Regions from separate parts of the Bradyrhizobium sp. 482_C4_N1_8 genome, predicted to be linked through region 2. Evidence: riboswitches for the same ligand, from Rfam matches in the RefSeq annotation. Region 2 holds a riboswitch; each other region holds the start of a gene.
What was found. Region 2 has a riboswitch for cobalamin ahead of AB7Z56_RS30225 (TonB-dependent receptor). Riboswitches for the same ligand answer to the same signal wherever they lie in the genome.
Positions count from the first base shown of each region.

Region 1 (7,844 bases), 320 kb from region 2:
GATATGACGGCGTATTGGTAGACCCAGCCGACGCCGGTCGCGTCGGGCCCGATGGTCGGGGTGACGCCGGCGGGAAGCCTGGACGCCGCGCCGTTCAGGAATTCCATGACGCGCGACCGCGCCCAATAGATGTCGGTGCCGTCCTCGAAGATCACATAGACGAAGGAGACGCCGAAGAACGAGAAGCCGCGTACGACCTTCGATTTCGGCACGGTGAGCATCGCCGTCGTCAGCGGATAGGTGACCTGATCCTCGATCACCTGCGGCGCCTGGCCGGGATACTCGGTGTAGACGATGACCTGCGTATCCGAGAGGTCCGGGATCGCATCCAGCGGAAGGTGAACCAGGGCATAGAGGCCGGCGGCGGCCGCGAAGCCGGCGCCGAACAGCACGAGCAGCAGATTGCGCGCCGACCAGGCGATGATGCGGGCGATCATTTGTGATCTCCCGTTGCATTGCCAGGGCCGGCGTCGGTGGCCTGGGATGCCGCCTCGCCAAACCCCTTCAGCGCGGCCTTCAGGTTGCTTTCCGCATCGATCAGGAAGTTGGCGGAGGTCACCACCGCCTCGCCGTCCGCGAGACCATGGCGCACCTCGACATAGCCGCCGCCGCGACGGCCGAGCTTGACTTCCCGCGGCTCGAAACGCCCTTCCCCCTTGTCGACGAGCACGGCCTGCCGGCTGCCGGTGTCGAGCACCGCGCTGTCCTGTATCGCCAGGACGGGCGCGGCATCGGCCGTGTCGATGTCGGCATCGACGTACATGTCGGGCAGCAGCACCGCGTCCGGATTGGCGAGCTCGATCCTGATGCGAACGGTGCGCGTGTCGCGGTTCACCTGCGGATAGACGACGGCGATGGTCCCGGTGAAGGTCCGGCCGGGGAAACTGCGCGCGCGCACCGCGACTGACTGCCCCACCGCGATGTTGCCGAGATCGCGCTCGGCCACGTCGACCAGCGCCCAGACCACCGAGGTGTCCGCGATCCGGAACAGAACGTCGCCGGGATTGGCCCGCATCCCTTCGATCGCATTGCGTTCGAGCACGACCCCGTCGCGCGGCGCAGACCAGCGTATGGCGACGGGCGCGGTGTGCGTCTTGTCCATCTCCGCAATGACGGACTCGGGAACGTCGAGATTGACCAGCCGCTGTCGCGAGCCGCGGCCGTACATCTCGACACCGCCGACCGTCTTGGAGGTGATCGTCGCAAGATATTCCGCCGCTGCGGACGCCACCGCCGAACTGTAGATTTCCATCAGCGGCTGGCCGGCCTTCACGCGCGTGCCGGTGGTCACGTCGGCGACCTTCTGCACGAAGCTTTCGGCGCGCATCGCGATCACCGACACGCGGCGTTCATCGAGCTGGATCGTGCCGGGCGCCTTCACCGAGACCCGGATCGAGCGCCGCGTGACGGGCTCGGACTTCACGCCCGCGCGCTGGATCTTGCCGGGCGACAGCTTCACCGTGCCGTCGTCGGTGTCGTCGCCTTCGTAAACGGCGACATAGTCCATCCCCATCGGATCCTTCTTTGGGACGGGCGACGTGTCGGGCAGCCCCATCGGATTGCGGTAGTAGAGGATTTTTCGCGGCGAAGCCGCTTGCGCCTTCGGTAGCGCCGGCGCGACGGCCGCTCCATCGTCGTCGTAGACCGGCAGATAGTCCCGCCCGCGGTCGTCCTTCTTCGGACCCGCAGACCAGAGCGACGCGCCGCTTGGATCGCGGTAGTAGAGCGGAGTTCGCTCCGCGGCGGCCGCAGCCGATGATATGTCGGCCTCAGCGAGCCAGCCCGCACCGTTCGAATGCCAGTAGTAGCCGGCCAGGACCAGGCCGCCGCCCAGCGCAAGTGCCGTCAGGAGACGCAGCGTTTTCATGTCGTGTATCCGCGCACCCGGGAGCGCGCGTCCGTGTGAAGGAAAAGGGGGAATGTCGGGCGCTGCCGGGCAGCGCCCGAACGCTCACTTGACCGCCGTGACGATCACCTTGCCGGTGACGGTCTCCGGTTCGCCCTGCACCTTCACGGACAGCGTCATCTGGTAGCGGCCAGCCATCGGCAGGTCCGTCTTGAAGGCGTACACACCAGGCTCCCTGGACGGCAGCGGCGCGACCGCCGATTCCATCTCGGCCATCCCGTCCGGGGCCATGTCGAGGCGGGTCTTGAAGATGACTGCGTCCGGTATCGGCTTGCCGGACTGCTTGTTCGTCAGGCGAACGGCGAGCGTGACGTCTTCGCCCTTCCTCATCTGCGGAGTGACGGGCTCGAAGGCGTAGTCGCCCGCGCCCGCCATCGCGGCTGAAGCGGCAAGCGAAAGGGTGGCGGCGAGAGCCGCGGTGCGGATTTTGGAAAGCATTGTCTTGTCCTCATGAATTGATCTTTCGCCGTGGCGCGTGAAGCGCGCACGTCAGTCGTCGTCGCGAGCAGGCATGCCGCTCGCGTCTCGGGCTTTGCGAGATCAGATTCGAGGAGGTCGGAAAGGAGGACTGCCGCCGCGGAAGGAAACGACCTGATCCGGGGGAATAGCCAACGTGCTGGCCATGACGGCGAGACGCTCGAACGCCACGGGCCTGACATCACCGAGCGCGATGATCCCACCGACGCAGCAGAAGCCCATCCCGCACTTGTAGCCGCCGCTATGGGAGCCTGTTCCCTTCATGTCGGGACAACAATCGTCCATCGACATGTCGGCGTCGCCGCTCATGTGCATGGCCGTCTGCATGCCATCCGACGACATTGCGAGGTTCGCCGCGGACGCGCCAACCGGCAGCATCGCCAAGGATATGGCGATGGCGACTGCCAGGATGGTACGGACGAACTGCATCAATATCGACTTACTTTGTCAGGCCGGAACTCGGCCTCAGTAGCATATTCGGGCACCAAAGGCAGTCATTGATCGTGGTCAAGCGTTCGTTACCCAGGCTGGTCCGGAGGCCGGGTTGGACGTTTCGACGCGGTCCTTCGGACTATCGTGCAAAACAGCAACACAAGGCCACCATCGACCGACCAGCCCGTCCAGCAGCCCGCGCGGATGTTGACGCGCTCATCCCCTGATGCCAGTTTCGTGATCGGTAGTGTCCGCAAGGACTCTTCAAGGGAATGCGGTGCGTCCACCTCAGTGGGCAATTCCGCGGCTGCCCCCGCAACTGTAGGCGGATAGTCGACGACCAAACAAACCACTGGAGCCCCGCTTGGGCCTCTGGGAAGGTGGTCGAAGGCGATGACCCGCGAGCCAGGAAACCTGCTGCCAGCCATGGTCACGCGCGAACGCATTGGGCGGGGTGCCCTGATGTCGGACAAGTAGCCGGTGCATCCGCCGCCTGGGGCGAAGGTGGATGACTAAGGCAACCGCGGTGACGGTTTGTTTGCGTCGCCGCAGAGCGTTGTTGTGCAACATTTTCATTTCCGTGCTGGCGCAAGGCCAGCGTTATCGCGTGCTTTCCTGATTACTCTGCTCTCGTCGGTGTCCTTGTCGTCCGCGGCGCTCGCGCAAAGCGCGGCGCAGGACAACCGCTCCCGGGAGGTCGGCCCGGTGATCGTGTCGCCGCCTGCGCCGCGACAGGCTCCTGCCGTCAGCCCCGGCACTCAGAAGCAGCGCGCCGCCCGGCGCGCCGCGGGACGCAATCGTGGCGCCCCTGCTGTCGCCGTTCCGGCCACGCAAGCTCCGAGCGGCCCGGTGCAGACGCCGCTCAACACGGCAGCCGTCACCGATGTCGGCTCCCGGCTCGGCATCACGGCGCGCGAGATGCCGGCGACCGTCGAGGTCATCAGTCAGCGGACGATGCAGGACCTGGGCATCCGGACCACGACCGACGTCGCCAAGGCTGCAGTCGGCGTCACCGGCGGCGATGCGCCCGGCGCGCCCGCCATCTTCTCGATGCGTGGCTTTTCCGGCGACCAGATCTCCACGCTCTACAACGGCATCCCGATCGGGCCGTCGACCATGACCGGCCGTCCCATGGACGTGGCTGGCCTCCAGCAGGTCGAGATCATCAAGGGACCGGACTCGCTGGTGGCGGGCCTCGGTGCGACCGGCGGCGCCATCAACTACGTGAACAAGGCGCCGCACACCGGACCAATCGTCAACGACGCCTTCACCTCCTACGATTCCTTCAACGGCTATCGCGCCGGTTACGGATCGGGCGGCAGCACGCTGATCAACGGCCTCGACTACCGCTTCGATATCAGCCATTTCAACAACAAGGGCTTTATCGACGACACCTATTCGAAGCTCAGCAACGTCTCGGGCCAGCTGAACTATCGCGTCAACGAGAACCTGAAGATCTGGGGCGCAACCGAATACAGGCAGGACAACGACCGCTTCTACTGGGGGACGCCGCTGGTGCCGGCGAACGCGCCGGGCATCGTGCCGACGTACGGCATCGTGTCCGGCGTCTGGAGCAACTATTACCTCGGCGGCGGCACGCCGGTCCCGGTCACCATCGACGCGCGCACGCTGACCACGAACTACAACGTGCTCGACAATCACAGCGGCGCCAACGAGCTCTGGCTGCGCAGCGGCTTTCAATGGGACATCACCAACAACATCTCGCTGAAAAGCCAAGTCTACGGCTATGACGCCCACCGGCACTGGTTCAACAACGAGATCTCGTCGTTCGACCAGACCGTAGGCAATTTCGCAGGCGCGCAGAGCATCTACCGCGAGCGCCTGGCGCTCGATCACGCGCAGCGGCTCTACGGCAACATCACCGACCTCACCGTCAATTCCAACGTCGCCGGAATGGACAATCGCTTCGTCGCCACCGTGGCGGCGAGCAGCAACCAGTTCAACGTCTCGCAGGACACGTTGTTCTTCAATGACTACGTCGATCTCCTCAATCCGGACCGCGGCCTCTACGGCCCGCGCAGCGACGAGAAGATCTACACCCATCTCGACACCACCTCGCTGTCGTTCGAGGACCGGCTCAAGCTGACCTCGACCTTCGCGCTGATCGGCGGCATCCGTTTTGAGAATATCGAGCTGTCGCGGACCCGCTTCGACGAGACTGGCCTCCTGAAAGCCAGCTATCCTTTCTCGAAGACGTTCAATCCGGTCACCGGACGCATCGGCTACACCTGGGACATCGCGCCCGGCGTGATGCTTTACGGCCAGTACGCGACGGCGGCGGACCCGACGGTCGCGAACATCTTCATCCTCAGGCCCACGACGCCGCTGCTGCTCACGACGTCGCGAACCTACGAGACCGGCGTGAAGCTGCTGTCGGCCGACAAGCGCGCGGAGGCCACGCTCTCGGCCTTCGACATCGAGCGCAAGAACGTCTACGTCCCCGAAAGCGGCATCCTCTTCAACGTCGCCGGCAAGATGGCCTCCAAGGGCGTCGAGATTGCCGCCGCGGTCAATCCGGTCGCGGGCCTGAAACTATGGGGCAACGTCGCCTTCGTGCAGTCGCGCTTCATCGACTTCACCTATGTCGACGGCAATGGCGACTTCCAGTCCTATTCGGGCAAGACGCCGCCCAACGTTCCCAACTTCATCGCCAACGCCGGCGCCTCCTATCGCTTCGACACGAAGCTGCCGGTGGAGATCGGCGGCCTCGTCCGTCACGTCGGCGACCGCTTCAACTTCCAGGACAATCTGGTCACGATGGACGCCTACACGATCTTCGACGCATACGCGTTCGTCGATATTCCAAAAGCCTATTTCCCGGGCGTCGACCAGACCCGGATCAGCTTTCGCGTGAGGAACCTGACCAACAAGCTCTACGCGGCCTGGGGCGATCCGGGTTACACCGACCAGATCATCCTGGGCGCGCCGCGCAGCTACGAGGTCGCGGCTTCGTTCAAGTGGTAGTCGCGGATCACCTCGTCCGCGCCGTGGCGGGAGGTGTCACGCGACAGTAGGACGCAATCGCAAATCGATTGCGCCGTTGAAGCCGCGGGTCTCGAGAGCTATCGATCAACGAAACCTCGCTTCCATCGGGAGGAACGCATGAGCACCATCACCGGCGGTTGTCACTGTGGCGCAATCCGCTATCAGGTCGAGGGCGAAGCGATCGTGCACGCGCTGTGTCACTGCCGCGATTGCAGGCTTCACGCGGGCGCTCCCGTCGTCGGCTGGACGATGTACGCGGACGATGCCGTCAAGGTGACCAAGGGCGAGCCCAAGGTGTATCACTCCTCGGAACATGCCTGGCGGCACTTTTGCGGCGACTGCGGAACCGGCCTGTTTTATGTCAATGCCGACATGTTACCCGGGGTCATCGACGTCCAGAGCGCGACCTACGACGATCCCGATGCCGTACCGGCGACGATGCACATCCAGGTCGCAGAGCGCCTTCGATGGATGGAGCGCGCGCACGAACTGCCGACATTCGACCGCTATCCTCCGCCACCGTAGCGGCGCGCGCGAAGCGTTCGCCGTCTGGATGGAACCGCACAAACACCATCTTGCAACGGCCGGACGATCTCACGTAGATTGATCGGCGTGGGGACGAAGCAGACTCCCCGTGAGACCTCGGTCCAAGCTCTGCGCAGCACGCCATTCGTGGAGCTTGCGCATGGATACCGAACGCCACCCTCCTCTCCGCCCTACCGTTGCCATCCTCTCCCGCGGCGACGCTGCCGCGCGCCGGGACACGACGGCACAAAACAGCCGCTTCGTCCGCGTTTTCGAAGCACTCGCCGCGGTCGGCATCGAAGCCCGGCCGGTGATCTACGACGAGATCTTCGCCGACGCCGTCCGCGATCAACTGCTCGCCGTCGATGGCGTGCTCGTCTGGGTCGATCCGATCCATCAGGGCAAGACGCGCGAGGCCCTCGACCCGCTGCTTCGCGACGTTGCGGCGCAAGGGCCATGGGTGAGCGCACATCCCGACGTGATCCTGAAGATGGGCGTCAAGGACGTGCTCTACCGAACGCGTCATCTCGGCTGGGGAGCCGACACGCATCGCTATGACACCGCCGCAAGCTTCCGCGCCGAATTTCCTTCGCGCCTTCAGGCGAACGGTCCGCGCGTGCTCAAGCAAAATCGCGGCAATGGTGGCCAAGGGGTGTGGAAGGTGGAGGCCCTGCCCAACGCGGACGCCATGGTTCGCGTGCTGCATGCCCAACGCGGCAGTCTACCCGAGGACATGCCGCTCGATGCCTTGCTCGCCCGCTGCGAACCGTATTTCGGATGGGGCGGCTGCATCATCGACCAGGCGTTCCAACCCCGCCTGCCCGACGGCATGATCCGCTGCTACATGAGCGGCGCTGAGGTCGTGGGCTTCGGGCATCAATTGATCAAGGCGCTGATCCCGCCGCCGGAAGGCCCCGACGCACCTGAGGCGCAGCCGGGCCCACGGATCATGCACGGACCCGATGCTCCGCAATTCCAGGCGCTCCGAAGATCGATGGAGGACGAATGGACGCCGCAGCTGATGGACACGCTCGGCATCGACGAACCGTCGCTGCCGGTGATCTGGGACGCCGACTTCCTGTACGGGCCCCGCGACGCCGCCGGTACCGACACCTACGTCCTGTGCGAAATCAACGCGAGCTCATGCTTTGCGATTCCCGACGACGCGCCGGCGGCAATCGCCCGAACGGTGAAGCACCGCTTGCTCCGGACTCAAGCAGTGCGTTCGGGCGCATAACCGGCGGCCCGGCTTCGACACCCTAATGCGCAGCGCAGCGGCAGCTTTCATAGGCGACGGGATCGTGGCTGTTGACGATGCTCACGCGGTCGCCGTGGTTCAGCTTCAGCGCGCGCAGCCGCGCCTGGTTGGCGATCCGCATCTTGCGATCCATGTCGCCGCGGCGCTGGAAATAGCCGAGCATGAGCGGCACGTGCGGCGACGCGTCGAGCTGGCCGTGGTGGAAATAGCTGTCGCCGGCATGCAGCAGCCATTTCTCGC
Region 1 is NZ_CP197231.1:6,615,211-6,623,054, forward strand. It holds gene AB7Z56_RS31485 (efflux RND transporter permease subunit) at 1-437, opposite strand, end outside; gene AB7Z56_RS31490 (efflux RND transporter periplasmic adaptor subunit) at 434-1,867, opposite strand; gene AB7Z56_RS31495 (FixH family protein) at 1,952-2,344, opposite strand; gene AB7Z56_RS31500 (hypothetical protein) at 2,447-2,812, opposite strand; cobalamin riboswitch at 3,044-3,251, shown strand; gene AB7Z56_RS31505 (TonB-dependent receptor) at 3,452-5,800, shown strand; gene AB7Z56_RS31510 (GFA family protein) at 5,939-6,346, shown strand; gene AB7Z56_RS31515 (Cj0069 family protein) at 6,507-7,583, shown strand; gene AB7Z56_RS31520 (MBL fold metallo-hydrolase) at 7,606-7,844, opposite strand, start outside.
Region 1: it holds a riboswitch for cobalamin, as region 2 does, so the genes downstream of both, AB7Z56_RS31505 (TonB-dependent receptor) here and AB7Z56_RS30225 (TonB-dependent receptor) in region 2, are expected to answer to the same signal.

Region 2 (7,844 bases):
CGCGACGTCGAACACTTCCAGCAGCTGCTTGTCGCTGAGCACGAGGTCGTCATAAGTCATGAACACCTTGAACGAGGTGTAGCCATCCTTGACGAGAGCCGGCAGCTCCTGCCCGAGTACGACTGCGGTGGGGTCGGAGATGATGAGGTGGAAGGCGGTATCGATGTAGCATTCGCCCTCGGCGAGCTTGCGGTAGTTCTCGACGCAGGTGCGCAGCGACGTCCCCTTCTCCTGGAGCGCGAAGGGCAGCACCATGGTGTTGCCGCCGGCCGCCGCCGCGCGCGTTGCCGAAGCAAAATCGTCGGCCATCACGACGTCGGGTCCGGAGGCCTGGGAGATGTGGACGTGGCTGTCGATCCCGCCCGGCAGCGCCAGCAGACCCGTCGCGTCGATCTCGCGCGCCGCACCTTCAATGCGGTCGGCGATGCTGACGATGCGCCCGTCGCGAATGCCGATATCGGCGCGAAACTCGTCGCTGGCCGTCACGATGGTGCCGCCGCGAATGGCGAGATCGAGCTGCGTCACAGGTGTCTCCGTCACTTGATGATCGCTGATGTCTGGAAGATCCGGCCCCACGCCGCAAGGGCCGCGATGTCGCCACCGGCGAGCTCGAGCGTCCGCCACAGCGTGACCGCGACCGAGTCCAGCACGGCGATGCCCAACTCCCGTTCGAGTGCGGCAGCCAGCGCGGCGCCGTCGAGATTGGTGCAGAGAATGACGACGGCATCGGCACCGTCCGCCGCGACCGCGCGGATCATGTCGGCGATCGTCGCGGGCGTGACCTCACCGAAGGAAAAATTATCGCGCAGGCCGAGATGCCGCTCGGCGTGAGGGGCGATCCCCTCCTCGGCCCAGCCATCGCCGATCCGCCGTTGCACGTCGTCCGTATAGGGTGAGACCAGGCCGACACGTCCGGCGCCGAGCGCGCGGACCGCGTCGATGCAGGCGAGCGTGGAGGTCGTCGCCGGGACATGGGTCCGCGCCGCGATCGCTTCGCACAGGCTCCGATCGCGGTCGATACCGAGCCAGCTTGCCGATGTGCCGTTCCAGGCAATGGCATCGACCTTGGCGTCCGCCAACAGATCCGCCACCGGCAGCATCACCGAGGCATCGAACTGGTTCAGCGCCGCGGCATCGAGCGCGATCTCGGTAACGCGGAAGCGCGAAAAATGAGCGGTGACGCCGGCCACGCCATGCAGCATGGAATTGGTGACGGGCTCCAGCACCGAGTTTGACGACGGGGTCATCATGCCGAGGCGCTTGCGCTGAATTGACATCGATCACGATCGCCCCATTGAGAGAGCGCACCGCTGCGCCCCCTCGGACGATCATCCGCGCCTGCCATCGCCCGCGCAACCCGCAATTTGCATGGCGCATATGATTTGCTCGATACGCAGCTCAAGCCGCGAACGTCGACCGCAAGCGCCGCCAGCCGATCACGATGCCGGTGACGGAAAATGCCAGCCCGAGCAAGCAGAGCCCGACGACCATGATATCGCGCAGACGCGGATGCGCCATGAGAACGGGAAAATCGAGCGTGTGAAGCGCGCCATAGAACCAGCGATAGGCCCGCCGCGAGGCATCCAGTCTTTGCAGCACGCGGCCGTCGGCACCGTCGATGTCGAACCAGAGGTCGCCGCATCGGGAGCGATAGACGGGCGCTCCGGGGACAGCCGAGTGCGCGGGATAGTCGTCATTGTCGGCAAGAACGGACGGGGCGCCACAGTCCGGCGCAAGGCGCGTCGTCAGGTCATGGACATCCTTCTCGCCGAGGAATGCCACCGGCCCGCTGCGGCTCGCCTCCGCCGTTTTGGTCAAGGTCTGACTGGCGAGGCCGATCCGGTCGCGCCGGTAGACGACACCGCTGACGGCGAACCATTCGACTTCGCGAGCCGACGGCTGACCGACCGGAGAGGCCGTCGTCCAGTCAGGCGTGGCATACACCACGCCCGCTTCGGTCGGGGTCAGCTCCCCACGCGAGAACAGCCGGCCGTGATCCATCGAGAGCCAGCCACTGAAACTCCAGGTCAGCACGAAAACGGTCGCGACGAGACCAATGATGTGATGCAGTGCGTGCCACCCGCGATAAGGCGACGAGACCCGACGCCCTCGAATCCTGATCCTGGTAATTCCGAGCACCGCGCCGAGCGTCGCGGCGATAAAAGCCACCAGCGACAATGTCGAGACCACCTGATCCCAAAGGGACCAGTTGCTCCTCAGGACCGTCGGATAGATCCAGTGCAGGACGCTGCCGGCCCAATTCCACCCGCGCTCGCTGCGGGTCGTATCCAGCACGACTTCGCCGGTGCGCGAGGAGACATAGGCCTCGGTTCCGGCCGCATCGCCAAGAGCGACGCGCAACAGAGGCCGGTGTCGATCAAAGCCGTTGGGTACGCTCCATTGATCATAATCCGCGCCCGAAATCATCGCCGCCCGCGCGGCATCGAGCCCGCGTTGCCGGGCATGATCCCGCGCGATACCGACCGCGACGTCGGCGGACGTCACCGATGCATCCCGTCCGTCGGAGGCATGGACCGCGCCCACACGCGACCGGTCCGACACGACATAGACCGGCCCGTCGCTCCGCTGGACCAGGCGAACGCGCGTGGCGTCCGCGATCTCGCTCGCGGCGACGGCATCCGCGACCGTAATCCTCACCTCTCCGCGATCAACCGGCGTAAGTCCGGAAAAGCGCTCCGCCTCCGTCAATGACGGAAACGGGACAAAGTGCATCACGATTCCGCTCGCGAACCACATCGCGAACAGCAGGCAGAACGCGATCCCGAGCCAGCGATGCAGCAGCACGATCGCGTTCATCATGTGGTCAGCGCCCTACCATTTGAACGCGGCCGAGAGCTCATAGGTCCTGGGCGCACCGAGCAGGATCTGGTCGGGATAGAACGGATCGCCCCAGATCGCGTAGCGCTTGTCGGTGATGTTGCGCACGCGGAAGCCCAGACGGGCCTGGTCGACCGCGTTGAACACCGTCTTCGGGATGTCGACGAAGGCGTAGACGTCGGCGACGGTGTAGGCCTTCATCGTCACGACGTTGGCATCGGTGTTGTAGCGGTCGCCGACATAGCGGCCCGTGATGCCGAGCTCCACCGGCCAGGGCGTGAAGAACCGGTACGACGCACCGGCATTGGCCACGACACGCGGCACGTTCGGCGGCGTGTTGCCGGAGAACGAACCACCGGCAAAATTGTAGTCGGCATAGCGTGCATCGACATAAGCGATGTTGCCCCAGAGCCGCAGGGGATCGATCGGGCGTACGGCCGCGGCGAGCTCGACGCCCTTCGACTCCTGCCGGCCTGCGATGTTGAGCTGCATGCCGCCGGCCGCTGCATAGACGTTCTTGCGCAGGATGTCGTAGGCCGAGAACGACCACTCCGCCCTGTTGTCCCAGAACAGGTGCTTGACGCCGGTCTCATAGGTGCGCGCGGTGGTCAGGTCGAGCGGCTGGGTCGGGCCGAGCAGGAAGATGTTGTTGGCCGAGATATCGGCGCCGGTCGCATACTGGCTGAAGAAGGTCAGGCCCGGAACGGCCTCCCAAGTGTAGCCGATACGCCCCGTCGTCGGGACCCAGGACGTCGAGAACGGGAAGTTCGCCTTTTCCAGCCCGGCGGAGTCGGTCGAGTTGCGGTCAAGCCCGATATGCTCGACGCGCAGGCCGCCGACCAGCGCGAAGGTTCGCGTGAGCTTCAGCCGGTCCTCGAACGACAGCGCTTCGTTGTCGATGCGCGCGGTCTGTTGCTGCGTCGTGAGCAGGCCGTAAAGGCCACGGTCGGGATTGACGAGCGAGACGTAATCGTCCGGGAAGTTGGCCGCGCCTGGCCTGACGAAATCGAGATAGCTGGACGAAAGTGTCGTGACCAGGCGGTTGTCGAAGCCTGCGATATTAGCGTCCCAAATCAGGTCGGTAATGTTGCCGACAAGGCGTTGGCTATGTGCAACATAGAAGCGCTCGCGATCGACCATGTTCGAGTTGGGCAGGCCCGTACTGGCATTGAAAGCCTCGATCTCGTTGTTGAACCAGGTACGCTCCGCGCCATAGGCATAGGCTTGGCTTTTCAGCGTCAGGTCAGGCGCCAGCTTCAGTTCGAAGCCGCCGCGCAGCCACACCTCTTGTGCCACGTTGCGGTTGTCGAGAACGTTGTAATTGGTGTTGAAGGTACGATCGTCGATCGTGATCGCACCGAGCTTCGTTTTGTTGAAGTTCGAGACGTAATTGCCCGAAACAATGCCGCTCGTCGCATGCGAGCCGCTGAAGGCGATCGGTACCAGCGGTGCGCCCCAATAGGCCTTCGAGCGATCTTCCCGGTACTCGATCGCGCCCCAGATCTTGAGGCTGTCGGAGATGCGGTAATTGAGCTGGCCAGACACATCCAACGTCTTGGTATTGGTGTCGTCGGCAAAGCCATTGAGCGAGGCGCGGCTGATGTCGAAGCGGTAGTCGAGCCCCTGCACGTTAGTGCTGCCGCCCGAGCCGTAATGGACGCCGAACGAGTTGAGCGAATCCCAGGAAAAGTCAGCTTCATTCCGGATCGGCCCGGTGTGTGGCTGCTTCGTGATCAAGTTGATTGCGCCACCGGCGGCACCTTCGCCCGACATCAGCGAGGCCGGACCTTTCAAAAATTCCACGGCTGCGAGATTGGCCGTATCCGTGATCCGCGAGGTCATGTTCTGCGGACCGATCTTGATGCCGTTGTAGAGCATGTTGATCTGGCTGTTGGTGAAGCCACGCATGGAGAAAGCCGCGGGCTCGGCCGGATTGTCGCCGGAGGTGACACCGACCGCGCCCTGCGCAACCTCCGACACGGTGCGATAGCCCTGCTCCCGCATGGTCGCGGCCGAGATGACTTCGACGGTCGCGGGTGTCTCCTGCACGGTCAGGCCGAGGCGCGAGGCGCTCTCGGCAACCACATTGGTGTTGAGCGGCGTCTGCGCCGCCGCGGTCGGCACGACGGGCTTGGCCGCGGCCGATGCGGCCGCTGGCCTGCGCGATGCTGCGCGGCGTGGGCTCTGCGCGTCCCGGGCCGCCGGCTTTGCCGGTTTGCGGGATTGGGCGGGCGACACCTCGACCGGCGGCAGCGGCTCGCGGGCCTGCTGCGCCACGGCGGCAGGCAGATCGAGGGTGGCAAATGACGTAAGCGCGGCGGAAGCGAGCAGGAAGCAACGCGGTCGTACAAGACGAATGGAAGACACAGTTCGGGACCTCGGTGTGACGTCAGTGGCACGTCACCGCGAACCAAGGTCCCATCTTCCGGCTTATGAGCCTTCCGATGAAGCCGAATGTCTGTACTCCCCGACCGACATCTTCGCGTGTGACCACGGCTGACGGCAGGTCTCCTGGCTCGCGGGTCAGTACCTTGCATCGCCTTCCCGGGACCGAGATACCCAGTGGCTCGTGACGCAAGATTCGCCGCTTACAGTTGCGGGGGCAGCCGCGGCATTGGGGACAAAATCCCCGCACCGCATTCCCTTTTCATCCCCACTCGGGGAAACCGTCAAAGCCATCTAGGATTACCGACAAGACAGAGTCAATGTGCCGGTGCGACGTTATTACCACAGCGACCAACTTCCCTGGAGATAGGCATGGAAGGCGAGACCTTCCTCTGGCTGATACGGCATGCGCCCGTCGACGGCGCCAAAGGGACGATCCACGCAGCCGACGCGCCCGCCGATCTCGGCGATCGCGTGCAGCTGGAGGCGTTGCGGCAGAGGCTTCCGCCAGATGCTGCGAGCTTGGCGAGCCCGGCGCGACGTACGGTTGAGACGGCGCGCGCGCTGGGACTCGAACCCGCGTTGGTGCCCGAATTCAGTGAGCAGGATTTTGGCGACTGGACCGGCCTGCGGCATGACGAGCTCGCGGCGACCGGCGGCGAGGCCTATGCGCAGTTCTGGAGCAATCCGGCGCGCGGCCGGCCGCCGGGCGGCGAAAGTTTTGAGGATCAGGTCGCGCGCGTCCGGCTGGGTCTCGCGCAAATCGGCGCCGGCTCAGCAACGCTCGTCGTGCACTCCGGCACGATCCGCGCCGCACTCTGCATTGCTCTGGATCTGACACCACAAGCGGCCCTGCGCTTCGTGATCGATCCGTTGTCACTGACCCGGATCGACCGGCTCGCCACCGGCTGGCGCGTCGTCGCGGTCAATCAGCGCGCGGCTTGAGCTGGATCAGGCCGGGCGATCCGGCACGTTGGCCTGCGCGAAGGTCGCCATGCCGTTGTGAAGGCTGCACGCGAGCCGCACCAGCGGCAGCGCGATGGCGGCACCCGATCCTTCGCCGAGCCTGAGATCGAGGCTGATCAACGGCTGCACGTTCAGCGCGCGCAGCACCAGCCGATGCCCCTGCTCCGCCGATTGATGCGACGGCAGCAGGAATGGCTGGCACGACGGGTTCAGCCGCACCGCCGCCAACGCGGCCACGGATACGATGAAGCCATCGATCAACACGGGAATGCGGGCTTGTGCAGCCGCAATGATGGCGCCGCAGATCGCCGAGATTTCGAGGCCGCCGACGGCGCACAGGATCTTTTCCGGCGAAGCACCTGCAACGCCATGCCGCACGATCGCAGCGTCGATCACGCGCGCCTTGTGCGCACGGCCGGCCGCATCGACGCCGGTACCGCTGCCCGCGATCTCCTCGGCACTGATGCCAAGCAGGCTCGCCGCAATCGCCGCCGACGTCGTGGTATTGCCGATGCCCATCTCGCCGAAGATCAGGAGATCGGGCCTGCCGGCGTCTGCGCGCGCGACTGCGCGCTGACCGGCTTCGAAGGCGAATGCCAGCTCCGTGGGGGTGAGCGCGGCTTCCACGCTGAAGTCGCGCGTGCCGCTGCGCGGCTTGTCGGTGACGATTCCTGCCATCTCCTCCTGTGCCAGCGTACCGGCGTCGACGACCTCAAGGTTTGAGCCAAGCTCACGCGCCAGCACCGAGATCGCGGCACCGCCCGAGGCAAAATTCGCCATCATCGCGATGGTCACTCCTTGCGGATAGGCCGACACGCCCTGCGCGACGATGCCGTGATCGCCGGCGAAGACGATGATCGGCACCCGCGCGGCACGCGGCTGCTCGGTCGCCTGCAGGCCCGCAAGCTCGACCGCAAGCTGCTCCAGCCGGCCGAGCGCGCCAGCCGGCTTCGTCAGTTGCGCCTGACGCGCGAGCGCCGCCTCGCGATGGACAGCGGAGACATCGGGGCATTTCCGGGTGACCCATTCAGGGAGCATGCTGCCTCGCTTACGGCCTGCGCTTGAGAATGTAGCTGTCCATGATCCAGCCGTGCCGCTCGCGCGCATCCTGTCGCGCGGCGATGATGTGCGGGCCGATCTCGGCCAGAACGCCCGACATGACGATCTGATCGGGCATGCCGAGATAAGCGCCCCACCAGATGTGCAGCCCCGCAGGATCGAGCGACTGGAACGCCGTGCCGCCGTCGAGCATCACCACCACGGTATCGACGCCTTGCGGCCAGCCGCCCTCGCGCAAGCGGCGCCCCGTCGTGACGAGGAAGGGTTCGCCGATGTCGTTGAGCGGCAGCGCATGCGCCGCGCACAGCGCCTGGATCGAGGTGATGCCGGGCACAACTTCGATATCAGGCAAGGGATCGAGCCGCCGCGCAATGCGCAGCGAGGAATCGTAGAGCGAAGGATCGCCCCAGATCAGCAGCGCGACCTTGCCATCATCACCGAGATGGCTGGCGATCGTCTGCGACCAGGCCGCGGCCACGGCCTCGTGCCAATCGTCCACGCCCTTGTGATAATCCGCTTCACCGGCATCGCGCACGGGAAGATCGAACTCGGCAATGCGCGTCGTTTGATTGGTGAGCACATCCGCGCAGATCGTC
Region 2 is NZ_CP197231.1:6,298,669-6,306,512, forward strand. It holds gene hydA (dihydropyrimidinase) at 1-525, opposite strand, end outside; gene AB7Z56_RS30215 (maleate cis-trans isomerase family protein) at 537-1,277, opposite strand; gene AB7Z56_RS30220 (PepSY domain-containing protein) at 1,399-2,820, opposite strand; gene AB7Z56_RS30225 (TonB-dependent receptor) at 2,833-5,205, opposite strand; cobalamin riboswitch at 5,323-5,524, opposite strand; gene AB7Z56_RS30230 (histidine phosphatase family protein) at 5,596-6,168, shown strand; gene cobT (nicotinate-nucleotide--dimethylbenzimidazole phosphoribosyltransferase) at 6,175-7,227, opposite strand; gene cobF (precorrin-6A synthase (deacetylating)) at 7,238-7,844, opposite strand, start outside.

Region 3 (7,844 bases), 1.9 Mb from region 2:
TGTCCGCAACCGTGTTGCACGTCGGGAGTTTCGTCGATGGCAACCGCGACTTCAGCATTCCGCGTCTGCTGGCTCCGGCCTACACCGTCGTCAATGTGGCGGCCGAATATCTGGTCACCGACCAGGTGAAGGTGTTTGGCCGGGTCGATAATCTCGCCAATGTGCACTATCAAAATCCGACCGGCTTTCTGCAGCCGGGACTGGGCGTCTATGGCGGCATTCGGCTGGCGAATTACGACGTCAGATAGCGAGAGAGAGAGAGAGAGAGAGAGAGAAGCCTCATGACGACGGCCGATCCGCTCATGGACCTGATCGCAAGCCAGCTTGCCGACGCTGAGGCCGGCTGGAGCGTCGGCACGTTCGGTGCCATTGCCGAGTTCACACGCGAGCCCGGTGAGGCCCTCGATATGGAGCAGTCTCGCAACGGGATCAGCGCCGTGACGCAGAAGGGTGGGATACGCGTTGTCTCCCACCCGGATCTGCGCCTGATCGCATCGGAATCGCCGACCACGGAGAGCTGGAGCCACCGCATCGCGCTGTGTCTTCCGCATGAAGCCAGCGCCATGAGTGGTCGTACCGTGCTGACCGAGCTCGGTCCGGATGTCGAGGCGCTCCTGACGAGGGATCGCAGCGGCATCCTGTTCGACCTTGGTCTCGGAACGTTGCAGATCGACGCCTGCATCCGCGTCAGCGATGCCGATGCCGTCGCCGCGCTCAGGAGCCGCACGGGCCAATCCGTGTTCGCGCCCGAAAGCGACGCCATGCGGATCATTCTGGCCGCCAATCCGCACCGCGTCTTCATCAGCCGCATCGGGCGCGCCGAGGTATTCCAGCCGATCCCGCCGCCGGGTGGGCGAAGCCCTGACGGCCCGCACACCCACGTCCTGCCAAAGCTGCTCGCGCATCGCCGCACCCATGCCGCCACCGAGCCGCTGCCTGAGGGGTGGATCCCCTGCGCGCATCTCTATCCGGCCCATCCGCTCCGCGATCAGCTCGGCCGCAAGCGCGCTTTTCGGCCGGATCATCACGCAGCCTTCCAGGCGCTGCTCGAGCTCTATGGGCTGCCGGAGCTAACGGTGTGCAAGAGGGCCGTGGTCGACGCGGTCGCGAAGGGGCGGGGACCTGAGATGGCGACGCTTCCGCCCGATCGCACAGCGCGCGCCACCGTTCGCGTGGCCTTGCGCCAATTGGCGGCCAAGGAGCCGCACACGGCGGCACTCGCCGCCTGGCTTGCCGCCTACGACCGGCGCGATCCAGCCGAGACTGAAGATCCCATGGAGGCTCTTCACTGAGTCAGACGTGATGCCGCGTTTCAGCAAAAATGTGCTACAAATCCCGCAAGGAGATCGTTCCATGACTGTCACCATCCTGCCGCCCCACGCCGACCGTTTCCGCCTTCATCCGGTCGCGTCGCGCCTCGCGCCGATGTTCTGCTTTGCACTGCTGACGGTGTCATGCGCGCTCGCGAGCTTCGCGCTTGCCTGCGCGACGCCGTTTGCGGCGTTCGCCGTCGTCGCCGCCGCGATGCTGCCGATGCGTCCGGCGCTGCTCGTCGTCACCGGCGCCTGGCTCGTGAACCAGACCATCGGCTTTGGCGTGCTGCACTATCCCATCGATGGCAGCACCATCGCCTGGGGCTTTGTCATCGGTGCTGCCGCGTTGCTGTCGACGGCAGCGGCATCGACCGTTCTCCGCCTGCTGCCGCAGGGCCGCACGCCGCTGATGCTGGCCATCGCGCTCGTCGCCGCCTACGCCGCCTATGAGCTCGCGCTGCTTGCCGCGACGCCGTTCCTTGGCGGAGAGGGCGCGTTCACTGCGGCCATCGTGACGCGCATCGGGCTGACCAGCGCCGTCTGGCTCGCCGGCCTCGTCGCCGCCTGCGAGATCGTCCGCCTGGTCGATCCGTTCGGGCGCGCGATGCGGAACGCGTAATGCTGGATGTGCGTCATCCCAAGGGTTGCGCGAGCCAGGCGGGAACTCCCGCATTCCACAGGGAACACCGCTTCCGGCCCGCAACGAATCGTTGACACCCGGCTGCATATGTCACCACATGTGGGCGTCACGGTTCCGCTGGATCGCAAGATTTAGTGGCTAAGAGGGAAGCCGGTGAACCGCGCGAGAGCGCGGAATTCCGGCGCTGCCCCCGCAACTGTCAGCAGCGAGCTGCTTCCGAACAATCGTCACTGGTGCCTTTCGCGCCGGGAAGACGGGAAGTGGGCGACGACCTGCGAGCCAGGAGACCTGCCGCGACGATCTGAACGTCCACGGGCGGGGTGTCCGGCGGTCGCTTGCACGCACCGCCCGGCAACTCTGCCGCCGGCGTTTCTGCAGCGTCCTTCCTTACAGCCCCGTTCAAACACAACGCGCGCATCACGGGGCCCTTTGATGTCACTCAACCTGCACGACGCGGACACCGCTTCCGCACCCATCGTTCATTTGCGTCCACAATCGCTTGCGCCTGCTTCGAGCGAGCCGGCCATGCAGATCATCCGTCGCAACGGCAAGGTCTCGCCGTTCGATTCCGCGAAGATCGCGGTCGCCATGACCAAGGCGTTTCTTGCGGTCGAAGGCACCAGTGCGGTCGCCTCGCGCCGCGTCCATGAGAGCGTGGAGCAGCTGACGGCCGAAGTCGTCGCTGCGTTGATGCGGCGGGCAGGCGAGGGACGCACCTTCCATATCGAGGATGTGCAGGACCAGGTCGAGCTCGCCTTGATGCGGAGCGAGCACCACAAGGTCGCACGCGCCTATGTGCTGTACCGCGAGGAGCGGTCGCGCCAGCGCGCCGAGGAGGCGGCCGCGGAAGCGACGCCCGCTGTCGCGCCGGCACTTCATGTCACGCTCGCCGACGGTTCGCGCGTTGGTCTCGACACCAAGCGGCTTGCGCTGATTATCGGCGAAGCCTGCGCCGGTCTCGACGGCGTCTCCGCGGCACCCGTGCTCACCGAGACCACCCGCAATCTCTACGACGGCATCAGCCAGGACGAACTGGCGCTGGCCTCGATCATGGCCGCACGCACGCTGGTCGAGCAGGAGCCGAATTATGCTTATGTCAGTGCGCGCCTGCTGCTGGACAAGCTCCGCGGCGAGGTGCTGTCCTATGTCCATGCCGGGCCGACCTTCGCCTCGCAGGCCGATATGGCTGTGCGCTATGCCGAATATTACCCGGCCTACGTGAAGACCGGCATCGCTGCCGAACTGCTCGATCCTGAACTGGCCCGCTTCGACCTCGGCCGGATCGCGGCTGCACTCAAGCCCGAGCGCGACCTGAACTTCCAGTTCCTCGGCCTCCAGACGCTGTACGACCGCTACTTCCTGCACGTCCGCGGCAAGCGGATCGAACTGCCGCAAGCTTTCTTCATGCGCGTCGCGATGGGTCTTGCGGTGCGCGAGATCGACCGAGAGGCCAAGGCGATCGAGTTCTACGATCTGCTGTCATCGTTCGACTTCATGGCCTCGACGCCGACGCTGTTCAATTCGGGTACGCTGCGTCCGCAATTGTCGTCCTGTTTTCTCACAACAGTCTCGGACGACCTCGACGGCATCTTCAAGTCGATCAAGGACAACGCACTGCTGGCAAAATATTCCGGCGGTCTCGGCAACGACTGGACGCCGGTTCGCGGCCTCGGCGCCCACATCAAGGGCACCAACGGCGAGAGCCAGGGCATTATTCCATTCCTGAAGGTCGCCAACGATACCGCGATTGCCGTCAACCAGGGCGGCAAGCGCAAGGGCGCCGTCTGCGCCTATCTGGAAACCTGGCACGTCGACATCGAGGAGTTCCTTGACCTGCGCAAGAACACCGGCGACGACCGCCGCCGCACCCACGACATGAACACCGCCAATTGGGTGCCGGACCTGTTCATGCAGCGCGTCGATATCGACGGCGAATGGACGCTGTTTTCGCCGGACGAGACGCCCGATTTGCACGGTCTCTACGGCGAGGCGTTCAAGACGGCTTACGAGGCCTATGAGACCAAGGCGAAAGCCGGCGGCATGCGCGTCTTCAAGACCGTGCGCGCGAGCGACCTCTGGCGTCGCATGTTGACGATGCTGTTCGAGACCGGTCATCCCTGGATCACCTTCAAGGACCCCTGCAATCTGCGTTCGCCGCAACGCCACGCGGGCGTGATCCATTCCTCGAACCTCTGCACCGAGATCACGCTGAACACCTCGGGCGACGAGGTCGCGGTCTGCAATCTCGGCTCCGTCAACATGCTCAACCATGTCGGGCCTGATGGTGTCGACCAGGCCAAGCTGAAGCGGACGGTGACGACAGCAGTACGGATGCTCGACAACGTCATCGACATCAATTTCTACACGATCCCCGAAGCGCGTCGCTCCAACATGCGTCATCGACCCGTCGGTCTCGGCCTGATGGGATTTCAGGAAGCGCTTCAGATCCAGCGCATTCCGACCGCGTCCGACGCGGCCGTGACGTTCGCCGACACCAGCATGGAGGCAATCTCGTTCCACGCGATCGAAGCGTCGTCCGATCTTGCCGCGGAGCGCGGACGCTATCCGAGCTTCGAGGGCTCGCTGTGGTCGAAGGGCGTCTTGCCGCTCGACTCCATCCAGCTTCTCGCCGACGCGCGCGGTGGTCTCGACGTTGATCGCTCCGCAACACTCGACTGGGATCGCCTCCGCAAGAAGGTCACGTCCAGCGGCATGCGCAACTCGAACGTCATGGCGATCGCGCCAACGGCGACGATCTCCAACATCTGCGGCGTCTCGCAGTCGATCGAGCCGAACTATCAGAACCTGTTCGTGAAATCGAACATGTCCGGCGACTTCACGGTCGTGAACGAGTTCCTGGTGCGCGACCTCAAGGCGAGGGGGCTTTGGGACGAGGTGATGGTCTCCGACCTCAAATATTTCGACGGCAGCGTCGGCCAGATCGACCGCGTTCCTGACGATCTGAAGGCGCTCTACGCCACCGCCTTCGAGATCGACAGCGCCTGGCTGATCGAGGCGGCCGCGCGCCGGCAGAAATGGATCGACCAGTCGCAGTCGCTCAACATCTACATCGCCAATCCCTCCGGCAAGAAGCTCGATGCGCTCTACCGGCTGGCCTGGCGGCGCGGCTTGAAGACGACCTACTATTTGCGCTCGCGCAGCGCCACGCATGTCGAGAAATCGACGTTGAAGGGCACCGATGGAAAGCTCAATGCGGTGTCCGCGTCTGTGGCGGTGTCGCACGCGCCGATCATGATACCGACCTCTGCGGTGCCGGACCTCGACGGCATCAAGGCCTGCCGGATCGACGATCCCGAATGCGAAGCGTGCCAGTGAGGAGATGACGATGCTCGACTGGTCCGATACCGAAACCACAGCGGCCGCTCCTGCCGTCTCAAGTCTCGCCACCGCACTGCGTCCGCAGACCCAGCTCAAGCTCGAGCCGGCCGACCCGACCGGCTTAGGCGCGATCGATCGCGCCGGCGGCCGCGTCTCGGTCGACGAGAAGCGGATGATCAACTGCCGCGCCGACGTCAACCAGCTGCTTCCGCTGAAGTACAAATGGGCCTGGGAGAAGTATCTCTCAGGCTGCAACAATCACTGGATGCCGACCGAAGTCTCGATGCAGGCCGACATCGCGCTATGGAAGTCGCGGGACGGGCTGACCGAGGACGAGCGGCGCGCGATCAAGCGCAATCTCGGCTTCTTCGCAGCCTCTGAATCGCTCGTCGCCAACAACATCGTGCTGGCGATCTACCGACACCTCACCAATCCGGAGTGCCGGCAGTACCTCCTTCGGCAGGCCTTCGAGGAGGCGGTGCACACCCACACCTTCCAGTATATCGTGGAAAGCCTCGGCCTCGACGAAGGCGAGCTGTTCAACATGTACCGCGAGGTGCCGTCGATCACGGACAAGGCGGCCTGGGCGCTCAAGCACACGCAGCACCTGGACGATCCGTCGTTCCAGACGGGGACGCCGGATAGCGACCGCGCCTTCCTGCGCGATCTCGTCGCCTTCTATGTCGTGTTCGAGGGGATGTGGTTCTACACCGGCTTCGCGCAGATCCTGTCGCTCGGCCGCCGCAACAAGATGGTCGGCATCGCCGAGCAGTATCAATACATCCTGCGCGACGAGAGCATCCATCTCAACTTCGGCATCGACGTGATCAACCAGATCAAGATCGAGAACCCGCATCTGTGGACGGCGGCGTTCCAGGACGAGATTCGCGGCATGATCCGCGACGCAGCCGAGCTGGAGGCCGCCTACGGACGCGATACGATGCCGCGCGGCTTCCTTGGGCTGAATGCCGCGCTCTGCGAGCAGTACATGCACTTCATCGCCAACCGCCGCTGTGCGCAGATCGGGCTCGCTCCGGTGTTCGCCGAGGTCGAGAACCCATTCCCGTGGATGTCCGAGGCAATGGACCTGAAGAAGGAGAAGAACTTCTTCGAGACCCGCGTCATCGAATACCAGAATGGTGGTGCGCTGACTTGGGAATAGCACCGATCATGGCTATGCCGCGGGCGTGTCACCTGTGCTTAAACGGTGGCACGCGTGCGACAGCAGGGGGATGAGGTGGAGATCCGACGAGACGATCCGACGGCGCCCTATGTCGCCGACTTGTTGGCACATCATCTCGAGGAGCTGCGCAGCGTCATGGCCGAGCGCGCCTTCGCTCTCGATGCCACCGGCCTTTCGGCTGCCACCGTGACCTTCTGGACGGCTTGGCAGGACGATGTCCTGCTCGGGTTCGGTGCGCTGAAGGAGCTGGATCATACGCATGGCGAGGTGAAGTCGATGCGTGCCGCTCCCGCTGCACGGGGCACCGGGGTAGGGCGCGCACTGCTGAGTCATATCATCGCCGAAGCCCGCAGGCGGGGCTACGTGCACCTCAGCCTGGAGACCGGCACGGCAGCCCTGCACGCGCCCGCCATCTCGCTCTACCGCAGCGCCGGTTTTGTCTCCTGCGCGCCGTTCGCCGACTATGAGGCAAGCCCGCACAACCAGTTCATGCGGCTCGACCTGACGGATTGAGCTGGGCGCTTGGCGCTCATCAGTCCCGCCTCAGGATGACGGTGTTGGTACTGCGGGCCGCCGCGACTCAGGTGAGGCACGCTCCGTTCCCGAGACCCGCGTTTTGGTGTTCCGTAGCAGAGTTGAAATCTAAAGTTGTGGATTGTCATATTCACGAGGGTATCGCGGTAAGCCAACCCGTGTCTTCCCGGTAACGATTGTGCTGTCTCTGCAACACTCATCTTGGATTAAACCCTTATCTCCGTCCGTTCGCATCAGCGCCGCTTTTTAGCCACACCCGAACATGAATAAAATCGCTCTAAAGTTTGAAGGGCATCGGCGGTCTTCGAAGGACGGAAAATCCCAAGGTCGATTCAAATCTTGGCTCTGATTTTTCGGGTCTGAAAGGGTTGGCCGGGGAAACTGGTTTGCGATGGACGCAAAGACCGACATCAAGCAGAGGCTGCCGAGCCGTCACGTGACGGAAGGCCCGACGCGCGCGCCGCACCGGTCCTACTTCTACGCCATGGGTCTGACCACCGAGCAGATCCACCAGCCCTTCGTCGGCGTCGCCTCCTGCTGGAACGAGGCCGCCCCCTGTAACATCTCCCTGATGCGCCAGGCGCAGGCGGTAAAGAAGGGCGTCGCGTCGGCCGGCGGCACCCCCCGTGAATTCTGCACCATCACCGTCACCGACGGCATCGCCATGGGCCATGACGGCATGCGCTCGTCGCTGCCGTCGCGCGAGTGCATCGCCGATTCCGTCGAGCTGACCGTGCGCGGCCACGCCTATGATGCGCTCGTGGGCCTTGCCGGTTGCGACAAGTCGCTGCCGGGCATGATGATGGCGATGGTCCGTCTCAACGTGCCCTCGATC
Region 3 is NZ_CP197231.1:4,389,072-4,396,915, forward strand. It holds gene AB7Z56_RS20955 (TonB-dependent receptor plug domain-containing protein) at 1-248, shown strand, start outside; gene AB7Z56_RS20960 (DUF6925 family protein) at 282-1,292, shown strand; gene AB7Z56_RS20965 (hypothetical protein) at 1,354-1,932, shown strand; cobalamin riboswitch at 2,046-2,263, shown strand; gene AB7Z56_RS20970 (ribonucleoside-diphosphate reductase subunit alpha) at 2,386-5,289, shown strand; gene AB7Z56_RS20975 (ribonucleotide-diphosphate reductase subunit beta) at 5,300-6,454, shown strand; gene AB7Z56_RS20980 (GNAT family N-acetyltransferase) at 6,530-6,988, shown strand; gene ilvD (dihydroxy-acid dehydratase) at 7,401-7,844, shown strand, end outside.
Region 3: it holds a riboswitch for cobalamin, as region 2 does, so the genes downstream of both, AB7Z56_RS20970 (ribonucleoside-diphosphate reductase subunit alpha) here and AB7Z56_RS30225 (TonB-dependent receptor) in region 2, are expected to answer to the same signal.

Region 4 (7,844 bases), 1.9 Mb from region 2:
CGTCACGGGATCGAACGTGCTCTGGATCAGGTCGGTAATGTTGTTACGGAAGTAGGTCGACCCGAAGCGGACACGATCGCCAAACAAGGGTTGCTCGAAGCCGGCGTCGTATCCGACGCTTTCCTCGGGCCTGAGGTTGGGATTTGCAAAGAAGAAGAACGCGGGAAAGCTGACGTAAAGCTGGTTGAGCGTCGGCGCCTTGAACCCCGTGCCGTAGCTTCCCTTGAACTTCGTATCCGTGACCGGCACGATCACGGCAGACGCCAGACGAAAGGTCGGATGCTCTCCAAACCGCTCGTTGTCGTCCTGCCGGACATTGGCCGTGAAGAAGATGCGATCCCGGAACTGGGACTGCAGCTCCATATATCCGGCCTTGTTGACGTTTTGCGCCGAAACCGTCGCCGTTTGCAGTGTTTCGGTCTCATGCTCCGCGCCAATGATGACATTGTTGTTGGGCGCGAGCTGGGTCGTGGTGTGCCAATCATACTTGACGCGGTCGCCGGTCGTGATCGTGGCCATCGCGTCGCCGGGCGAGATGTTGTAGTTCCAGTGATTGGTGTAGTTGACGCCGAAATAGCTTTTCATCCGGTCGTCGAGAGCGGACCAGACCGCCTCCCCGCGCGTGAAGAGCTGGTGCACCGTCTGCGTGCTTTGCGCGGCCGCGGGAAAGCTCGCGGATGTGACGGGATCGAAGGTGTCTCCGGTAAAGCGCAGGGTGGCGTCGGTGTACCGCGCCACGCTATTGAGCGTCAGGTTTTCGCTCAATTCGACGCCAAGCTTCGTCGAATAGGTCATGTTGTCGTAATAGTTGCCGATCGCCTTCTGCCCCGGCGGCAGCAATTCGACCGGCGTCACCGGCACGTCGTTCGCGTGGAAATGCGCGACGTTGAAGGCATAGTTGAAGTGGTCCTGTGAACCGCTCAGACCTGCAGTTTGATTGAACGTTCCGAACGAGCCTCCCTCGACCGAGCCGGTGGCGCGGGCGGGACCGTCGCCCTTCTTCGTCACGATGGAGATCACGCCACCCAGCGCGTCTGCGCCGTAGAGACCGCCCTGCGGACCGCGCAGGACTTCGATCTGCTGAATGTCGGAGGTGAGCAACTGGCCGAAATCAAACGAACGGTTCGGGTTGCTGGGATCGCTGACATCGATGCCGTCGATCAGGACCTTGGTGTGGTTGGAATTCGTTCCGCGCATGAAGATCGACGTCTGTCCACCCGGACCGCCGGTCTGCACGAGGTTCAGGCCAGGAACCGCGCTCAGCGCATCGGATGCGGTCCGGCGCTGATCGCGCTCCATGTCTCTGGCGGTCAGAACCGTCACCGAGCTCGCAACCAGATTGGTCGGAGTGACAACGCCCGTCGGACTGACGACGACCGTCGGAAACAGGTTGGCCGCGGATACCCCGGCAACCGGGGGCGACGCCGGCACCAGCTCGGGCTTCGGCAGCCGAGCGACGCGCCGCTGCTCGGGCTGGTCGGGCGCAGGCCGCGCGGCTCGCGGCTTGGCCGCACGCTCGGTCGGCGCGACCTCGACCGGCGGCAGCAGATCGGGCGATGCCGACTGCTGGGCCTGGGCAATGGACAGATCGAGCGAATACAGGGAAACGAACGCGACAACGCCGGCGCGGAAGCGCCTGGCGGCAAAGACAATACGGGACACTCTTGTAACCTCGGTATGACGTCAGTGGCACGTCACAGCGAACGAGGTTTCACGGCGGAGCGTTCGATTGCTCCGGTGAAGCTAATGTCTGTACTCCCCGACCGACATCTTCGCGTGTGACCACGGCTGACGGCAGGTCTCCTGGCTCGCGGGTCGTTACCTTACGTCGCCTTCCCAGGACCGAGATTCCCAGTGGCATATGACGAAAGATTCGCCGCTTACAGTTGCGGGGGCAGCCGTGGCGTTGAGAATATCCCGGTATCGGGAAAACCTCGCACCACGTTCCCTTTTGATCTCCGTGAGGAGAACCGTCACCAGCCAATCTACGGGGCGGGCAAGCGAAGAGTCAATCGGCCGGTTGCATCACGGTCAGAGCGCCGCACCGGAGATTGAGCCGGCGCAATCAGGCCGGCTCCCGCTCCGAACGCGTCCTGATCATCGCCCGCTCGCCGGCATCGACGAGCTGGCCGATGCCGGTGCGGCCTGTGAGCGCGCAGCGGATGATGTTCTCGGCAACGGACCTGCGAAAGCAATGGTCCTCGCCGACCGGGCGATTGCGGCAGACCCGATCCAGCGCCAGCTTCATGTTGATCCGGGTGCGGGTGTCGAAATGCTCGCTGATCATTCGCAGGGCCTCGATGCGTTGATGTCGGAGCGGAAACGCGTCGGCGTAGGCCGGGTTCCAAAAAACGGACCGCGCAAGGCGTTGCGCAGAGCCGACTACGCCCGATCTCTTGGTCCTGTGACGGGCGGGCTACGCCCGCCCTCTTGGCCGCTGGGCCTGAGCCCAGGCCGCGGTGACGTCGCGCAGCGGAGCGTCGATGCGCCGGATCGGGGTCAGTTCACCGGAGGCCGAGATGATGGCGATCTCCTCGCGGCGACAGCGCGGGCATACGAAGCGGACCTCGTGCGGCGACGCCGACCAGCTCGAACGTTTGACGTTGGCCGCCATCGGCCATGCATCGCAATGCGAGCACGACACCAGGAACCGACCGGGATCGAGCATACCCATTCCATAGGACTCCGCGTCCTGCCTGCCCCTTCAATGACTAACCCATGTGAATCGTTCCGGTGCCCGAGCACCGTCTGCTCCTCAGCTTCAGGCAGCGCCGCCGCTCAGTGCGCGCCCTTGAGGGTGCATGACGTGGTGCAGGTGACGGTGTTGCCGTGGTCGCACGCCTTGCAGGCGGCAACGCACTGGTTCATGTCGCGGGGATTGTAGGACGTGTAGCTCCGCATCGCACAGACCGGGGTCGAGCCGGTGATGTCCTGCTCCTGGTTGCAGGCGGCCGTCATGAGCGCGAAGATGAGGACTGCGAGAAGGCGCATGGGATTGCCCTGGTGAGGAGCGGCAAAGCGACGTCAGCGAGATGCGCTGCACCGCAACGGACCTCGGCATTCCCAATGCGAGCAATCATGATCGCGACGCTCGCATCCCGAAGGATGCGCGCCAAACATTAAGAACGGATTGCAGGTGGCGTCAGGCCGCGGCCTTGGTCGCGATCGCCTTCCGCATATCCACCGCCAGCTGACGGTACTGCTCCGAGAGTCTCAGATAGAACTCGCGCTTGGTGCTGTCGGTGGCGAGCTTGGCAATCAGCTCGCATTCGGCGGTGAGCGTCTCGAACCGTTCCAGCCTGTCATGAAGTTCTGTCATCGGCGTGTCCCCATCAAACGCCACAAGGGACGTCAAACCTAAGCCTGAGAAATAGGTCACGGCGAACATCGTTATCGAGTAGAAACGTTTTTTCCAGCAAGGGCGGTGCAAGCCCGGCAAGGACGGCTATTTCTGCTCCAGCCGCCAGGCGCCGTCCCAATTGGCGTCCGGCGGATTGGCTTCGAACTGCGCGATGCGGCCGAGCAGCGTGCGCGAGGGACCGTCGCCGGGCACGGCTTCGAGCGCTGCATTGAACGCGGCGCGAGCCTCGTCGAAGCGCTGCGCGCGGTAGGCGGCGAGGCCTTCGGCGTAGCGTGCGCGCAGGCTCTCCTGCGGGACGCTGAGCCCGTGCGCCTTGCTCATCACCTCGAAAATGGCCTGCGATGCGCTTTGGCCGGCCACCGCCAGACGATCGATCTCGCGCAGCTCGAGGTTCGAGCCGATCGCGTCCGCCGTGGCCTGCGCGATCAGGATCCGCGTGCCGTAGATCTTGTTGACCAGTTCGAGCCGCGAAGCGAGGTTCACGGCATCGCCCATCACGGTGAAGCTCATCATCAGCTCGGAGCCGATGCTGCCGGTCAGGACCTCGCCGGTGGCAATCCCGATGCGCAGATCGCAAGGGCCTGGCATGGCGCGGATGCCGAGCAGGTCAGGCAATTGCTTCTGCAACGCCGGCACCTCATCGGCCATGTCGATGGCGGCGTAGCAGGCGAACAGCGCCGGCTCGTCCTCCTCAATGAAGGGAGGGCCCCAATAGGCCATGATGGCATCGCCGATATATTTATCGATGACGCCGCGATGGCTCCGGATCGGCGCGGACATCACCGTGAAATAGTGGTTCATCACCTTGACGAGGCCACGCGGGGTCATGCCCTCGCTCATCGAGGTGAAGCCGCTCATGTCGGAGAACATGATCGTCATCACCCGGCGCTGGCCGTCGATGGCGACCTCCGGGCGGTCGATCAGCCCCTGCGCCACCTTGGGATCGATATAGCGGCCAAAGGTCTCACGGATCCGCTCGTTGTGCCGCAGCTGCTCGATCATGCGATTGAAGGCGGCGGCGAGTTCGCCGATCTCGTCCTGGGTCGAGACCGTGATGGTCTTGTCGAAGCGACCCGCCTCGACCTCGCGGGTGCCGGCGAGCAACAGCCGCACCGGTCGCGTGATGCCACTGGAGACGAGGAGCGCGAAAGCAAATCCGACCACCGCCGCGAGGATGGTGACGATGCCCGAAATGATCATCGCCTGGCGCTGGCGACCGATCACTGTCGCCGTACTGGCGAAGACCTGCTTCAGCATGTCGGCGCGGATCGCGTCGATCTTCTGGTTGAACTGGTCGCGTATGGTGTCGAGATGCTCAAGGGTCCCGCGCGCCTCCGTCATCTGCTTGCCTTCGACCTGCTTGAGGAGTTTTGCGTGGTCCTCATTCATGTCGTGACGCAGCTCGGTGAGAGCGGTTTCGATGCGGGTCTCGATCCGCGCCAGCCCGGCATTGTCGGAAGGCGTCCTCTTGTCGTCGATGATCGCGTTGATGTGCGTGCGCGCGGCCTCGCCTTCCTCGTCGATCTTCCGATCGGCCTCCTCGAATTCGCGCAGGCGCGCCGCATAGGCCTCCTCCTCCGAGGGTGCCTGCATCTTCATCATGACCATCCGCCGCAGCGCCACCGAGCGCTCCAGCGAGCGGATGTTGGCGCGCGCCAGATGGCCGTAGGCCGGAATGTAGCGATCGGTCAGCTCGTCGAGCAGGACGCCGACCTGGCTCGACATCACCATCGAAAGAATCGCGGTGACCAGCATCAGGACGATCAATCCGAGGGCGATCCCGACGATCTTGCGCCTGATCGACTGGTTGAAAAGTGGCATGAGCGGTGGGGGTAAGAGCTGAAAGGACCGGTTGGGAACTCAATACACCGGTTTTGGCGGCGGGAACACGCGCAATCTGGCCCGTGCGACGCCCCTGACCGCGCGCAACCGTCGCGCGAGCCCTATTCGTTAACAAAGGTTGAAGGCATTGCCCTTTCCGCCATTTCGGAAGTTCCCGAGTTCCCATCGGTATTTTGCCGCATTGTTGAAGGAGCGTGAGGACTGCGAAACGATGTCGTGGCATCGTTTTGGGTGTCGTCTTTGATTCTCAAGCCGCATGTCGTCGCGGACCTTGGTTTGTAGTGGTTTCGCAGGGGGACCATCGAATGAACCAGTGCCTACGCTCGCTCGCGTGTGTCGTTGCCGTGGCCGCATTGGCCCTTCTTCCTGCCGAGCTGGCAGCGAAGAGCAGTCACAAATCGTCGGCGTCAAAGAAAACGCATGAGACGAAAGCCGGCGGCAAGCAGCGCCATGTTGCGGTCAAGTCGCGCCATGGCAAGCACGCCGAGGCCAAGCGCAAGTCGAAGAAGGACGACGAGCCCTCGGACAAGCCGGCGCCGCCGCCGCTCACCGGCGACCTAGCCGCGCTGAAGGACGCCATCGATCTCGCGCGCAAGGGCAAGACCGACGATGCGAGCGCCGCGCGCGACCGCATTGCCGATCCGGCCGGACAGAAGCTCGCCGACTGGTTCATGCTCCGCCATTCCGAGAGCACGGCACCTTTCAAGCGCTATGCCGCCTTCCTCGCCGCCAATCCGGACTGGCCGAGCAGCGCCCTGCTCCGCCGCCGCGCCGAAGCGCGGCTGTGGCAGGAGAAGAGCGACGCGGCGGCCGTGCACAAGTTCACGATGGACCGGCCGACCAGCGCCAAGGGCAAGTTCGCGCTCGCCCGCGTGCTCCTGGGTGAAGGCGACAATGACAGGGCTACGCGCCTGGTGCGCGAGGCCTGGCGCACGGACGAATTGTCCGAGCGCAGCGAGGAGGATTCCTACGAGGCGTTCCGCGATCTCCTGACCGCTGACGATCATCGCGCCCGCATGGACAAGCGCCTCGGCGCCAAGGACTACGCCGGTGCAAGGCGCGCGGCCAAGCGGATCGGCGAAGACGCGCTCGCGATCGTCAAGGCCTGCTCGGCCGTCACCGGCAAGGCCAACAAGGCCAAGGATTATCTTGAGGACGTCTCGACCGAAGCACGCCGCGATCTCGGCTATGTCCTGTGCCGCGCGCAGTGGCATCTCCAGAACGACCGCATCGACGACGCTGCCGAGGTGATCCTGGCCGCCGCGCCCGACACGATGGCGGCCCAGGACACCGATGCCTGGTGGCGCGAGCGGCGCCTGCTCGCGCGAAAGCTTCTCGACCAGGGCAAGTTCAAGACCGCCTACGACGTGGTGCGCGCGGCGGCGGTGCCCGTGATGGAAGTCTATCGCGTCGACTACCACTTCATGTGCGGCTGGATTGCGCTGCGCTATCTCAACGATCCCAAGGCGGCCATGGTGCATTTCGCCGCGATCGACGAAGGCTCGGCCAATCCGATCGCGCTGTCGCGTGCGCATTACTGGCGCGGCCGCGCGGCCGAGGCGATGGGGGCGACGGCGGATGCCCGCATGAGCTATCAGGCGGCGGCGCGCTATCCGACCGCCTATTACGGCCAGCTCGCACGCGCCAGGCTCGGCGTCGACGGGATCGAGCTGCGCCCGCCCTCGCCCGTGCTGGCCGCGGCCGACACGCAGCCCGCGGACGAGCGCGTCCGCGCCGCCGAGATGCTCTACGGCATCGGCGAGCGCGACATGGTGTTCTATTACGCCGAGGATTTTGCCAAGGAGAGCACCGACGTCGCAGCCCTGGAAGCGCTCGGCGAGCTCGCCGGCCGGCGCAACGATGCGCGCGTGATGCTGGAGGTCGGCAAGTCGGCGCTGGCCCGCGGGCTTGCGCTCGACCATTACGCCTTCCCGACCATCGGCATTCCCGAGCACAAGCAGGTCGCGCCCGCGATCGAGACCAGCGTGATCTATTCGGTGGCGCGCACCGAAAGCTCGTTCGACCAGCGCGACAAGTCACCCGCCAACGCGGTCGGCCTCATGCAGGTGACGCCGGAGGCGGGCCGCGATACCGCAAAGCGCTTTGGCCTGACCTATGACTGGGACAGGATGGTGTCCGATCCCGTCTACAACACGCAGATGGGCGCGGCCGAGCTCAGCGCGCTGCTGTCGGAATATCGCGGCGACCAGATCATGACCTTCGCGGGCTACAATGCCGGCCGCGGCCGGGTGCGCGAATGGGTGCAGGCGCGCGGCGACCCGCGCGACCCCAAGGTCGATCCGGTCGACTGGGTCGAGCGCATCCCGCTGTCGGAGACACGCAACTACGTCCAGCGCGTGATGGAGAATGTGCTGGTCTACCGCGCCCGGTTCGAGGGCAGCGGCACGGCCACGGCGAAGTCCGAGCAACGCGTCACGACGCACGAAGTCAGCGCGGCACCCACGGCAGCGGCCGCAGCCGCCGCGCCCTAGCTTCGCAACGCCGGGGCTGGACGCGGCGCGAAGCTGGATGCAGTGACTGCGGCCGCCGACTCTGCGCGGCCCGCATCGTTAGGCTAGCCGTCACCTCCTTCCGTGGTCAGAAGGTTCGTGCGCGCGCAGAAATGCTTCCGTCAGCGCGC
Region 4 is NZ_CP197231.1:4,381,020-4,388,863, reverse strand. It holds gene AB7Z56_RS20955 (TonB-dependent receptor plug domain-containing protein) at 1-1,662, opposite strand, end outside; cobalamin riboswitch at 1,777-1,990, opposite strand; gene AB7Z56_RS20950 (hypothetical protein) at 2,066-2,287, opposite strand; gene AB7Z56_RS20945 (hypothetical protein) at 2,417-2,674, opposite strand; gene AB7Z56_RS20940 (hypothetical protein) at 2,779-2,991, opposite strand; gene AB7Z56_RS20935 (hypothetical protein) at 3,143-3,319, opposite strand; gene AB7Z56_RS20930 (adenylate/guanylate cyclase domain-containing protein) at 3,446-5,182, opposite strand; gene AB7Z56_RS20925 (lytic transglycosylase domain-containing protein) at 5,509-7,695, shown strand; gene AB7Z56_RS20920 (hypothetical protein) at 7,786-7,844, opposite strand, start outside.
Region 4: it holds a riboswitch for cobalamin, as region 2 does, so the genes downstream of both, AB7Z56_RS20955 (TonB-dependent receptor plug domain-containing protein) here and AB7Z56_RS30225 (TonB-dependent receptor) in region 2, are expected to answer to the same signal.